Regions from separate parts of the Streptomyces sp. NPDC007983 genome, predicted to be linked through region 1. Evidence: predicted binding sites of a transcription regulator. Region 1 holds the regulator's gene; the other holds the start of a gene.

What was found. Region 1 encodes HspR, which represses chaperone genes until heat shock. Its sites were predicted from a motif close to TTGAGNNNNNNNNNCTCAA; they were not measured.
Region 2: a site for HspR is predicted at 3,413-3,431, ahead of lon (endopeptidase La). Genes of this name have one in related genera too.

The regions. Positions count from the first base shown of each region.
Region 1 is NZ_JBIBJI010000001.1:847,208-853,337, forward strand. Features, by position in the region: gene dnaK (molecular chaperone DnaK) at 1-496, shown strand, start outside; gene grpE (nucleotide exchange factor GrpE) at 493-1,152, shown strand; gene dnaJ (molecular chaperone DnaJ) at 1,207-2,385, shown strand; gene ACFZCY_RS03990 (heat shock protein transcriptional repressor HspR) at 2,390-2,878, shown strand; gene ACFZCY_RS03995 (hypothetical protein) at 2,938-3,540, opposite strand; gene ACFZCY_RS04000 (SigE family RNA polymerase sigma factor) at 3,530-4,033, opposite strand; gene ACFZCY_RS04005 (hypothetical protein) at 4,200-4,700, shown strand; gene ACFZCY_RS04010 (cupin domain-containing protein) at 4,808-5,179, shown strand; gene proP (glycine betaine/L-proline transporter ProP) at 5,322-6,130, shown strand, end outside.
Region 2 is NZ_JBIBJI010000003.1:13,337-19,466, forward strand. Features, by position in the region: gene ACFZCY_RS09005 (short chain dehydrogenase) at 1-174, opposite strand, end outside; partial or broken gene ACFZCY_RS09010 (Uma2 family endonuclease) at 242-838, opposite strand; gene lon (endopeptidase La) at 982-3,390, opposite strand; gene ACFZCY_RS09020 (sigma-70 family RNA polymerase sigma factor) at 3,536-4,147, shown strand; gene ACFZCY_RS09025 (zf-HC2 domain-containing protein) at 4,144-5,076, shown strand; gene ACFZCY_RS09030 (ATP-binding cassette domain-containing protein) at 5,073-5,855, shown strand; gene ACFZCY_RS09035 (hypothetical protein) at 5,852-6,130, shown strand, end outside.

The DNA.
Region 1 (6,130 bases):
GGCGAAGGACCTGGGCACCGGCAAGGAGCAGAAGATGACCGTCACCGGCGGCTCCGCGCTGCCGAAGGACGACATCGACCGCATGATGCGCGAGGCCGAGCAGTACGCGGAGGAGGACCACAAGCGCCGCGAGGCCGCCGAGACCCGCAACCAGGCCGAGCAGCTGGTCTACCAGACCGAGAAGTTCCTCAAGGACAACGAGGACAAGGTCCCGGGCGAGGTCAAGACCGAGGTCGAGGAAGCGGTGACCGACCTCAAGGAGAAGCTCAAGGGCGAGGACACCGCCGAGATCCGCACCGCGACCGAGAAGGTCGCCGCGGTCAGCCAGAAGCTCGGCCAGGCGATGTACGCCAACACCGAGGCCGGCGCGGGCGAGGCCGGTGCCGCCGGTGCGGCCGGTGGCGAGGGCGCCCAGGCCAAGGCCGACGACGATGTGGTGGACGCCGAGATCGTCGACGACGAGAAGGCCGACAAGGGCCAGGGTGGTGCCGCGTGACGGAGGAGACCCCGGGCTTCGAGGAGCAGCCCGACGTCCCCTCCGAAGCCGCGCAGACCCCCGACGACGCGGCGAAGGGCGCCGGGTCCGCCGACAAGGCGGGCCCGGGTGCCCCGGCCGGGGACCTCGAGCAGGTAGCCATTCAGGCGCAGCTGGACCAGGTGCGTACCGCCCTCAACGAGCGGACCGCCGACCTCCAGCGACTTCAGGCCGAGTACCAGAACTACCGGCGCCGGGTCGAGCGGGACCGGGTGCAGGTCAAGGAGGTCGCCGTCGCGAACCTCCTGACCGAGCTGCTTCCCGTGCTCGACGACATCGGCCGGGCGCGGGAGCACGGCGAACTCGTCGGCGGCTTCAAGTCCGTCGCCGAATCGCTGGAGACGGTGGCGGCGAAGCTGGGCCTGCAGCAGTTCGGCAAGGAGGGCGAGTCCTTCGACCCGCTGGTGCACGAGGCGCTCATGCACTCGTACGCGCCGGACGTCACCGAGACGACGTGCGTGCAGATTCTCCAGCCGGGGTATCGAATCGGCGAACGAACGATTCGCCCGGCGCGGGTCGCGGTCGCCGAGCCCCAGCCGGGTGCCTCGCCCAAGGGCCCGGGCGAAGGCGACGGCACGGCGCCGGACGAGGAGAGCGGTGGCCCGGAAGAGGGCTGACGCGACGGTGACAGCAGGACCAACAGGATCCATAGGAGAGGAGGGACGTCGGGGATGAGCACCAAGGACTTCGTCGAGAAGGACTACTACAAGGTTCTCGGCGTCCCCAAGGACGCGACCGAGGCGGAGATCAAGAAGGCGTACCGGAAGCTCGCCCGCGAGTACCATCCGGACGCCAACAAGGGCGACGCCAAGGCCGAGGAGCGCTTCAAGGAGATCTCCGAGGCGAACGACATCCTCGGCGACCCCAAGCGGCGCAAGGAGTACGACGAGGCCCGCTCCCTGTTCGGCAACGGGGGCTTCCGCCCCGGGCCGGGCGGGGCGGGCTCCACCGGAAGCTTCAACTTCGACCTGGGCGACCTCTTCGGCGGCGCCCAGGGCGGCCCCGGTGGCGCGGGCGGCTTCGGCGGCGGGCTCGGCGACGTGTTCGGCGGGCTCTTCAACCGCGGCGGGGCCACCCGTACCCAGCCGCGGCGCGGCCAGGACGTCGAGTCCGAGGTGACGCTCAGCTTCACCGAGGCCGTTGAAGGGGCCACCGTTCCGCTGCGGATGTCCAGCCAGGCCCCGTGCAAGACGTGCTCCGGCACCGGCGACAAGAACGGCACCCCGCGGGTCTGCCCGACCTGCGTCGGCACAGGGCAGGTCAGCCGGGGCGGCGGGGGCGGCTTCTCGCTCACCGACCCGTGCGTGGAGTGCCGGGGCCGCGGTCTGATCGCGCAGGACCCGTGCGAGACCTGCAAGGGCAGCGGACGGGCCCGTTCCGCCCGCACCATGCAGGTCCGCATCCCCGCGGGTGTCAGCGACGGCCAGCGGATCCGGCTGCGCGGCAAGGGCGCCCCGGGCGAGACCGGCGGTCCGGCCGGTGACCTCTACGTCATCGTCCATGTGGACCCGCATCCGGTCTTCGGCCGCCGCGGCGACAACCTGACCGTCACCGTCCCCGTCACCCTTCCGGAGGCGGCGCTCGGCGGCGAGATCAAGGTCCCGACCCTGGGCGGTCCGCCGGTCACCCTGAAGCTGCCGGCCGGCACGCCGGGCGGCCGGACGATGCGCGCCCGCGGCAAGGGCGCGGTGCGCAAGGACGGCACCCGCGGCGACCTGCTGGTCACCGTGGAGGTCACGGTGCCGAAGGACCTCAGCGACTCGGCTCGTGAGGCGCTGGAGTCCTACCGGGAGGCGACCGCGGGCGAGGACCCGCGGGCGGAGCTGTTCCAGGCCGCGAAGGGAGCATGACCCGATGGAGACGCACGGCCGAGGGGGCCTTGGAGGCAGGGGAGCCGGCCGATCCCGCAATCCGTACGAGCTGACCGACGAATCGCCGGTGTACGTCATCTCGGTCGCCGCTCAGCTCTCCGGCCTGCATCCGCAGACCCTGCGTCAGTACGACCGCCTCGGTCTGGTCTCCCCGGACCGCACCCCCGGCCGCGGCCGGCGGTATTCCGCGCGCGACATCGAGCTGCTGCGCCAGGTGCAGCAGCTGTCCCAGGACGAGGGCATCAACCTCGCGGGGATCAAGCGCATCATCGAACTGGAGAACCAGGTCGCCGCGCTCCAGTCGCGCGTGGCCGAGCTGCAGTCGGCCGTCGAGGGCGCGGCCGCCGCGATGCAGCAGCGCGAGGCCCAGGTCCACGCCTCGTACCGCCGCGACCTGGTCCCCTACCAGGACGTTCACCAGGGCAGCGCGCTGGTCGTCTGGCGCCCCAAGCCCAAGCGACGCGGCGAATAGCACGGCCCTCATCGCGTGCTCATATGGCCCGGCGACCGGTTTCCGGCCGCCGGGCCGCTCTACTTTTCCGGGCAGCTCCACTTCGCGATCTTCATGACGCGGATGTCGAAGTCGACATCGACGGGCCCGGATCCGCCGCCGCCCTTGGCGACGACCCGCGCGCGGACGGTGTCCGCGCCCGTACGGCGAAGGCCGCCGACGCTGAAGGTGGTGTCCGCGGTCACCTCCCCGCAGGTGGCCGCCGGGCTGCCCGCTTCCGTGCGTTTGCGGATCGCCTCGGCCCTCAGCGCCGTGGGCGTGAGGTGGGTGGCCATCAGCTTCGACAGCTTCGAGGACGCGGCCCGCCCGCCGGAGGCGAAGGCATCGGGCAGGGCGGAATAGTAGGAGCGCAGTGTGTCGTGAGCTCTTCTCATGTCGGCGCTTTCCCCGGGGCGGGACGGCTCCACCGCTGATCGCTCCGGCCGCGTGGCATTCCAGCCGGCGACTCCCGCGAATGACGTCACGGCCACGGTGGCGACAGCGGCGGCCAGTACGCGGCGCCTGCGCCGTCCGGCGCTTCGCCGGCGCACCTCCCGCCCGGACAGGGTCCGCTCGACCCGAACGTCGTCGAGCAGGGTCGCGTTCTCGGCGAACCATGCGTGAACCCGGCGCTCATCCGACATGATCTACCTCTTTGTCCGGCAGGGAGGAAAGGTAGTGAGCGAGTGACGTCCGTCCACGGACCAGCCACGTCCTGACGCTGCCCGTCGGCCAGCCCGTCTCGGCGCTGATCTGCTCAACGCTCAGATCGCAGAGATGGTAGAGAACGATCACGCTTCGCTGTTTCACCGGAAGCGTTTTGAGGGCGGCGATGACGACGACGTGCTCGGGGGACGGGCCTTCCACGTTCCGTTGCTCGTGATGGCGTTGCATCAGTTGCAGACCGCGCCGCACGCGGCGGAACCGGGACACGGCGAGCCGCCGGGCCGTGGTGCGGATCCACGCCTTCTGTGAAGCGGCGCCCGAGAACCGCTCCCATCGGTCCCAGGCCTTGATGAACGCCTCCTGGACGACGTCCTGGGCCTCGGGGAGATCTCCGGTCATCGCGTAGAGCTGCCGAACGAGCCTGGGATAGGCCAGTGCGTAAAAATCGTCGAACTCCTCTTCCCGCCCCACCCATCGCCCCTCTTCCCGTCGATTCCCCGCACGGGATGACGCACCGGCGCCCGCGCCGCGCTACGGCGGGCCGCTGTGACCTGTATCACCGGGGCCGGGTGTCGCCGCGGGCGCCCCGGGCCGCGTATCCGGCATGTCCCGTCGGACCGACAGTGAAGGAACACCCATGCGCCACGCCGGACGCCGCAAGGCGAGCAAGACAGCCACGAAGCTCAAGACCGCCGCGGTCAGCGCCCTCGCGCTCGGCGGCCTGCTCCTGGCGGCGGAGTCACAGGCCAACGCCGCTCCGACCTCCCACTCCTCCCCGGACGTGGCGAAGCAGTTGGACGCGCGGAAGGCCAAGGCCGCCGCCGAGTCGCACACGCCCTCGCTCACCGGGGCCCAGAAGCGGGCCCTCGCGCAGCGGAAGAGGATCGTCGCCATCGCGGAGGCGGAGGCGGAGGCCGGGTCCCACGCGTCCTCGTCCTCGACGGCTGAGAAGCAGGCCCGCGCACAGCGGGCGAGGGCAGTGGCGGCGGGCACGGACGGTGCCGACGCCCGGGCCCAGGAGCGGGCCCGCGCACAGCGGGAAAGGTCCGCGAAGATCACGAAGATGACGGAGCTGGAGGCGAAGACGCGCGCCGAGAAGGCCCGGGCGGTGGCGAAGTACCGCTCCTCCCACCGCTGATCACCTGAGCGAGTGGCCCGGCGACCGTTCCCGGAACGCCGGGCCGCTCGTATGCCCGGCGTGCGGCCGGGGGGAGCACCATGGAGGTATGGGAGGAGGTACCGCCAATGTTGGAGATCAAGACGATGGACAAGCCGGATGAGCGGCGGGACTTTCCCGGTGGTCATCTGGAGACGCTGCATCTGACCGGGTTCGACTTCGCCGTGGGCACCTTCGAGCCAGGCTGGCGCTGGCGGGAGTCGATCCGGCCGCTGGCCGGGACGGAGAGCTGCCAGGTCCGCCACGCCGGGATCGTGATGAAGGGGCGGATGCGGCTGCGCATGGACGACGGGGCCGAGGCCGAGGTGGGCCCCGGCGACGCGTACGTGGTGCCGCCCGGTCACGACGCGTGGGTGGTCGGCGACGAACAGTGCGTAGTGTACGACACCGGCGGTGAGATGGCCGAGGCCTATGCGCGGCTGGAGCGGGCCGAAGCCTGATCCGCGGGGTTTGGCCGGGCGCGGTGCCGGTAACGCGTAGCAGCCCGGATCCGTCGACAGGTAAGAAATGAGTACCGGCCCCACACCCCCGCACCAGGGCGGCCGCCCGGCCAGAGGCGGCGGCAGCGCACGTACCGACCGGATGCTGCGGACCCTGCTCCGCCGCCGCAAGAAGTCGCTCGCTTACGAGGACGTCACCGTCGTCGACCGGCCGCGGCTGCGGCGCGCGGTGACGGCGACCGCGGTCGGCAACACCATGGAGTGGTTCGACTTCGGCGTCTACGCGTATGTCGCGGTCACCCTCGGCAAGGTCTTCTTTCCGTCCAGTTCCCCGGCCGCCCAGGTGGTGTCGACGTTCGCCACCTTCGCGGTCGCCTTCCTGGTGCGTCCGCTCGGCGGGCTGGTCTTCGGGCCGCTGGGCGACCGCATCGGGCGCCGGCGGGTGCTGTCCACCACCATGATCATGATGGCGGTCAGCACCTTCGCCGTGGGGCTGCTGCCCGGTTACGGCTCGATCGGCTTCGCCGCGCCGCTGCTGCTGCTGGTGTGCCGGGTGCTGCAGGGCTTCTCGACCGGCGGTGAGTACGCGGGGGCGACCACGTACATCGCGGAGTTCGCGCCCGACCGGCGGCGCGGCTTCCTGGGCAGCTGGCTCGACTTCGGCACGTTCGTCGGCTATTCGCTGGGCTCCGGGCTGGTCACGGTGCTCACCGCCGTGCTCGGGGACGACGGCATGGTGGACTGGGGCTGGCGCCTTCCGTTCCTGGTCGCCGGGCCGCTGGGCGCGATCGGTCTGTACATGCGGCTGCGGCTGGAGGAGAGCCCGGCGTTCCAGCAGGAGGCCGACCGGGCGGCCGAGGCGGCGAAGGCCGCGGCGGCAGGCGGTGGCACCGCGCCGGTGGAGGACGCGCGGCAGTCCGGCAAGGGGCGGCTGAAGGAGATCTTCACCCG
Region 2 (6,130 bases), on a different contig from region 1:
GACGGCATCGACGTCCTGGACGGTGGAGAAAAGCCGGTCGACAGTGGCAGGGTCGGCCATGTCCACTGCCACGGGGCCGGTGCGGGAGGCCCGTACGACCTCATGCCGCGCTTCGAGGGCGTCCGCCACGGCGCGGCCGATGATTCCTGTCGCTCCGATCACGATGATCTTCATGCGGCCAGCCTGCCGGAGCGCGGGGCGGCGTGCCTGGCCCTGCCGGAACCAGGCAGCGGGCGCCGTATCAGTCGCGAGGGAACTCGTCGGTCTTGAGCGTCAGCCCCACGACGGTGTCGGTCAGATCGAGTTCCCTGCCGAAGGACGCGGACAACTCGGTGAGGTAGTCGCCGTCCTTGGGCTCGGTGAAGACGTGACACCTGCCGGCGTACGCGTCGACGATCAGGTAGACGGGCACCTAGGCCGCCGCGTAGGCCAGCTTCTTCGGTCCGTAGTCGTTCGCGGCCGTGCCTTTCGAGATCACCTCGGCGACGAACTCGACGTCCTGGCAGCGCCACAGGCCCTTGGAGTCCATGGCCGCACCCTTCGCGATCAGGGTCACATCGGTCGCGAAGCCGTTCAGGTGGCCGGGGTAATCGATACGGACGTCCGACTTGATCCGCCTGCGCGGGTATTCCGTCCGCAGCTGCTCGATGATGTCCAGGATGATGTCCCAGCGAGTGTCCCGCTGCGGCGACATGAAGATGTGTCCCTCGACAATCTCGACCTTGATTCACTCGGGGACGGGCATCTGCTCGAGCCACTCGAACATCATGTCCAAGGTCCGCTCGTCGCTGCTGTCGGCCATCTCGATCCTGTCAGTGTCGATCTGGTCAATCTCCATGACGGTCACCGTGCCGCTCCTCCCCGCCGCACACCTCACGTATGCGGCCGGTTAGTCCAACGATACGCACGGCCGACAGGTCACGCGTGGCCCGGAACCCCGTTCGACACGGGGTTCCGGGCCACGGTCACCTGCGGCGTCCGTCACGCCGCCACCGGGACCTCCGGGGCGCTCGCCGAGGCGGGCTGGAGGGCGAGCTCCAGGACCTGGCGGACGTCCGAGACGGGGTGGACGTCGAGCTTCTCCAGGACCTCGGCCGGCACGTCGTCCAGATCCGGCTCGTTCCGCTTGGGGATGATCACGGTGATCACCCCGGCCCGGTGCGCCGCCAGCAGCTTCTGCTTGACGCCGCCGATCGGCAGCACCCGCCCGGTCAGCGAGACCTCGCCCGTCATCGCCACGTCCGGCCGCACCTGGCGGCCCGACAGCAGCGAGGCCAGGGCGGTGGTCATGGTGATGCCCGCGCTCGGTCCGTCCTTGGGCACCGCACCGGCCGGTACGTGGAGGTGGATGCCGCGTTCCTTCAGGTCACCGACGGGCAGCTCCAGCTCCGCGCCGTGGGAGCGCAGGAAGGACAGGGCGATCTGGGCGGACTCCTTCATGACGTCGCCCAGCTGGCCGGTGAGGGTCAGCCCCGCGCCGCCCGTCTCGGCGTCCGCGAGCGACGCCTCCACGTACAGCACGTCGCCGCCCGCGCCCGTCACCGCGAGCCCGGTCGCCACGCCCGGTACGGCGGTGCGGCGCTCGGCCGGGTCCTGCGCGGACTCCGGGGTGTGGTGCGGGCGCCCGATCAGCGGACGCAGCTCCTCCACGCCGACGGTGAAGGGCAGTTCCCGCGTCCCCAGCTCGTGCTGGGCCGCGACCTTGCGCAGCAGCCGCGCGATGGAGCGCTCCAGGGTCCGTACGCCCGCCTCCCGGGTGTACTCCCCGGCGAGCTTGCGCAGCGCCTCGTCCGCCACCTCGACCTCGCCCGGCTCCAGACCGGAGCGCTCCAGCTGCCGGGGCAGCAGGTGGTCGCGGGCGATGGTGACCTTCTCGTCCTCGGTGTAGCCGTCCAGGCGCACCAGCTCCATGCGGTCCAGCAGCGCCTCCGGGATGGCCTCCAGGACGTTGGCCGTGGCCAGGAAGACGACGTCGGACAGGTCGAGTTCGACCTCCAGGTAGTGGTCCCGGAAGGTGTGGTTCTGCGCCGGGTCCAGGACCTCCAGCAGGGCCGCCGCCGGGTCGCCGCGGTAGTCGGAGCCGACCTTGTCGACCTCGTCCAGGAGGACCACCGGGTTCATCGAGCCCGCCTCCTTGATGGCCCGTACGACCCGGCCGGGCAGCGCGCCCACGTACGTACGCCGGTGGCCGCGGATCTCCGCCTCGTCGCGGACGCCGCCCAGCGCGACCCGGACGAACTTCCGCCCCATCGCGCGGGCCACGCTCTCGCCCAGGCTGGTCTTCCCGACGCCGGGCGGGCCGACGAGCGCCAGCACGGCCCCGCCGCGCCGGCCGCCCACGATCCCGAGGCCGCGGTCGGTGCGGCGCTTGCGCACCGCCAGGTACTCGGTGATCCGCTCCTTCACGTCCTCCAGGCCCGCGTGGTCGGCGTCGAGCACCGCCTTGGCGCCCTGGATGTCGTACGCGTCCTCGGTGCGCTCGTTCCACGGCAGCTCCAGGACGGTGTCCAGCCAGGTGCGGATCCAGCTGCCCTCGGGGCTCTGGTCGCTGGCCCGCTCCAGCTTGTCGACCTCCTTCAGCGCCGCCTCGCGCACCTTCTCGGGCAGCTCGGCGGCCTCGACCCGGGCCCGGTAGTCGTCGGACTCGTCCTCGGGATCGCCGTTCAGCCCGGCCAGCTCCTTGCGCACGGCCTCCAGCTGCCGCCGCAGCAGGAACTCCCGCTGCTGCTTGTCCACGCCCTCCTGGACGTCCTTGGCGATCGACTCCGCCACGTCCTGCTCGGCGAGGTGGTCGCTCAGCCAGGTGACGGCCAGCTTCAGCCGGGCCACCGGGTCGGTGGTCTCCAGCAGCTCCACCCGCTGGGCGACGCTGAGGAAGGGCGAGTAACCGGAGTTGTCGGCGAGCTGCGAGACATCGTCGATCTGCTGCACCCGGTCCACGACCTGCCAGGCGCCGCGCTTGCGCAGCCAGCTGGTGGCCAGCGCCTTGTACTCCTTCATCAGCTCGGTGACGGCACCGGGCAGCGGATCGGGCACGATCTCCTCGACCGTGGTGCCCTCGATCCACAGCGCGGCCCCGGGCCCGGTCGTCCCGGCCCCGACCCGCACGCGCCGCACCCCACGGATGAGCGCCCCGGGATCACCATCGGACAGCCGGCCCACCTGCTCGACGGTGCCGAGCGTGCCGATGCCCGCGTACGTCCCGTCGACACGCGGCACCAGCAGCACCCGTGGTTTCCCGCCATCGGACCGAGCGGCGGCCTGCGCGGCCTCCACCGCGGCCCGTACATCGGTATCGGAAAGGTCCAGCGGCACCACCATTCCGGGCAGCACGACCTCGTCATCGAGAGGCAGCACGGGCAGGGTGAGCGGTGTGGACAGCGAAGCCATGATCTCCCCTTCGGCAGGCAAGTTGAGCTATGCAGACTCAATGCCTGTGAGCCCCCCAGGTGTTCCCGACCCGGTGTTCGCTGTGAGCGATCACCGGGCCCGCCTGCCGTGAACCGCCGAAGCGCTCCCGAGCGATAGAGGGAGCGTGAGACCGTTACGCCCCCTGGGGGCCCACCCGAGCGACGCGGCACTCCTGCGCGCGGTCGCGCGGGGCGACGCCGACGCGCTCGCCACGCTGTACGACCGGCACGGCGGCTGGCTGCACGCCCGGCTCACCCGGCGCTGCGCCGACCCCGAGACCGTGCAGGAAGTCCTCCAGGACACCTTCGTCACCGTCTGGCGGTCCGCCGCCTCCCACAGCGGCGGCGAGGCGGGCGGCTGGTTGTGGACCATCGCGGTCCGGCGTCTCGTCGACGCCCGGCGCACCGCCGCCCGCACCGCCGAGGCGCAGTCCGCGCACGCTCATCACGACCCCGCCGCGGCGCGTGCGACCACGCCCTCGGCGGAGGACCGGGTGCTCGACGCGCTGGAGTACGGCACCGTCGGCGCCGCCCTGGACCGGCTCTCCCCCGAACTGCGCGCCGTCCTGCGCGCCACGGTGGTGGACGGGCTCACCACGCGCGAGGCCGCGCAGCTCCTCGGCATCCCCGAGGGCACCGTCAAGTCCCGTGCCCGGCGCGCCCGCCGCGAACTGCGCTCCGTGCTCGCCCAGCTGTCCCCGCTGCCCACGCCGCACCCGCTGGGAGGCACCCCATGACCCATGCCTGGCATGTGACCCCCGCCCAGGCCGCGTCGTACGCCGACGGCTCGCTGCCGGAACTCGACGCCTGGTCGGTCGACAAGCACCTGGAGGCGTGCACGCCCTGTGCCGCCCGCGTCTCGGCCGCGGCGCGCGCGGGCACGGCGGCACCCGCCCTGGCGGCGGTACGGACCGCCCTGCTGGCCACCGCGACGACACCGGACGGGGTCGCTCCCGCCCACACGCCGCCCCCACGGCCCCTCCGGCCGACGCGGCGGGCCCGCCTCGCCGGAGGCGACCGGGCCGCCCTCCACGGTCGGCTCGCCTGGGCCGCTGGACCCGCTCTGCGGGGGCCCTGGCTGATCTCGCTGCTGGTCATGGCCGTCGGGGCGGTGTGTGCCGCCCGGGCCACCGGGGCCGGCGGGGTACGGCCGCTCCTGCTGCTGCTCGCACCCGTCCTGCCGTCCCTGGGCGTCGCCGTGTCGTACGGGCGGCACGCCGACCCGATGCACGAAATCGTCGTCTCCACGCCGTCCGGCGGGCTGCGGCTGCTGCTGACCCGTACGGCGGCGGTGCTGGCGGTGTCCGTACCGCTGCTCACCCTCGCCGGAGTGCTGCTGCCCGACGGCGCCGGGGGTCCCGGGGCCGCGGCCTGGCTGCTGCCGGGGCTCGCGCTCACGCTCGCCGCGCTCGCCCTGGGCTCGTACGTCGGCTGCCGCGCCGCCACCGGGGCGGTCTCCGCGGGCTGGCTGCTCACCGTCGGCGCACCGGCGGCCGCGGCGCCCGGCGGCCCGCCGGGGTCCCTGCCCACCGGCGCCCTGGCCGACTCCCTCGCCACCGTGCTGTCCGGCCCCGCCGCACAGGGCTGCTGGGCCGCCGCCGCGGCCGCGTGCGCCGGGCTGCTGGTGCTGCGCCGCACCTCCTACGACCGTCTGGAGCGCATATGACGACCACCGTGTCCGTCGGCGGGCTGACGGTCCGGCACCGCCGGACCACCGCCCTCGACGCCGTCGACCTCGACTTCGGCACCGGAGTGCACGGCCTGCTCGGCCCCAACGGCGCGGGCAAGACCTCCCTGATCCGCGTCCTGGCGACGGTCGCCGCACCCACCGCGGGCCGGGTGGAACTGCTCGGCCACGATGCCTCCGCACACGCGGGCCGCACCGCCGTGCGGCGCCGGCTCGGCTATCTGCCGCAGGAGTTCGGCCACTACCCGGGCTTCACCGTGCGCGAGTTCGTCGGGTACGTGGCCTGGCTGAAGGAGATGTCCGGTGCGGCCGCCGCGGCCGCCGTGGAGCGGGCCGTCGCCCGCGTCGGGCTCGCCGACCGCATCGACACCAAGGTGCGCCGCCTGTCCGGCGGCATGGTCCGGCGCGTCGGCATCGCCCAGGCCATCGTCAACGAACCGGACATGCTGCTGCTCGACGAGCCCACGGCCGGTCTCGACCCCGAGCAGCGGGTGGACTTCCGGGCCCTGCTGCGGGAGCTGGGCACCACCTCCACGGTGATCGTCTCCACCCATCTGGTGGAGGACGTCGCCGCCGCGTGCACGGAGGTGACGCTGATGGAGTCCGGCCGGGTGGCCTACCGGGGCACCCCCTCCGCGCTGGCGGAGCTGGGCGAGGCGGCGGAGGCGGCGGACGTCGGCGACAACCCCATCGAACGCGGCTACGCCACGGTCCTGCGGCGTCACCGCGCCGGGGACGGGGCGGGGGTGGCCCGGTGACGGGGCACGAGCGACCGGACGGCGCGGCACGGGCCGTCCGGGAGGGGGACGCGCGGGCATCCGCCGTACGGGGGGCGGCGGATGCCCGGGCCGGGACGGACGCGCCGGAACGGGCCACCGATGCCCCGGACCGGCCCGCGCCGGACGTCCCACGGCGCTCGCCGGGGGGCGCACAGCGCGAGGGCCCTCCCTTCGCACCGGCCGTTCCGGCGACGCGGCGACGGCACTTCCGCAGTCCGCTGCGGGCCGAACTCACCCGCTGGTTCGGGCCCGTG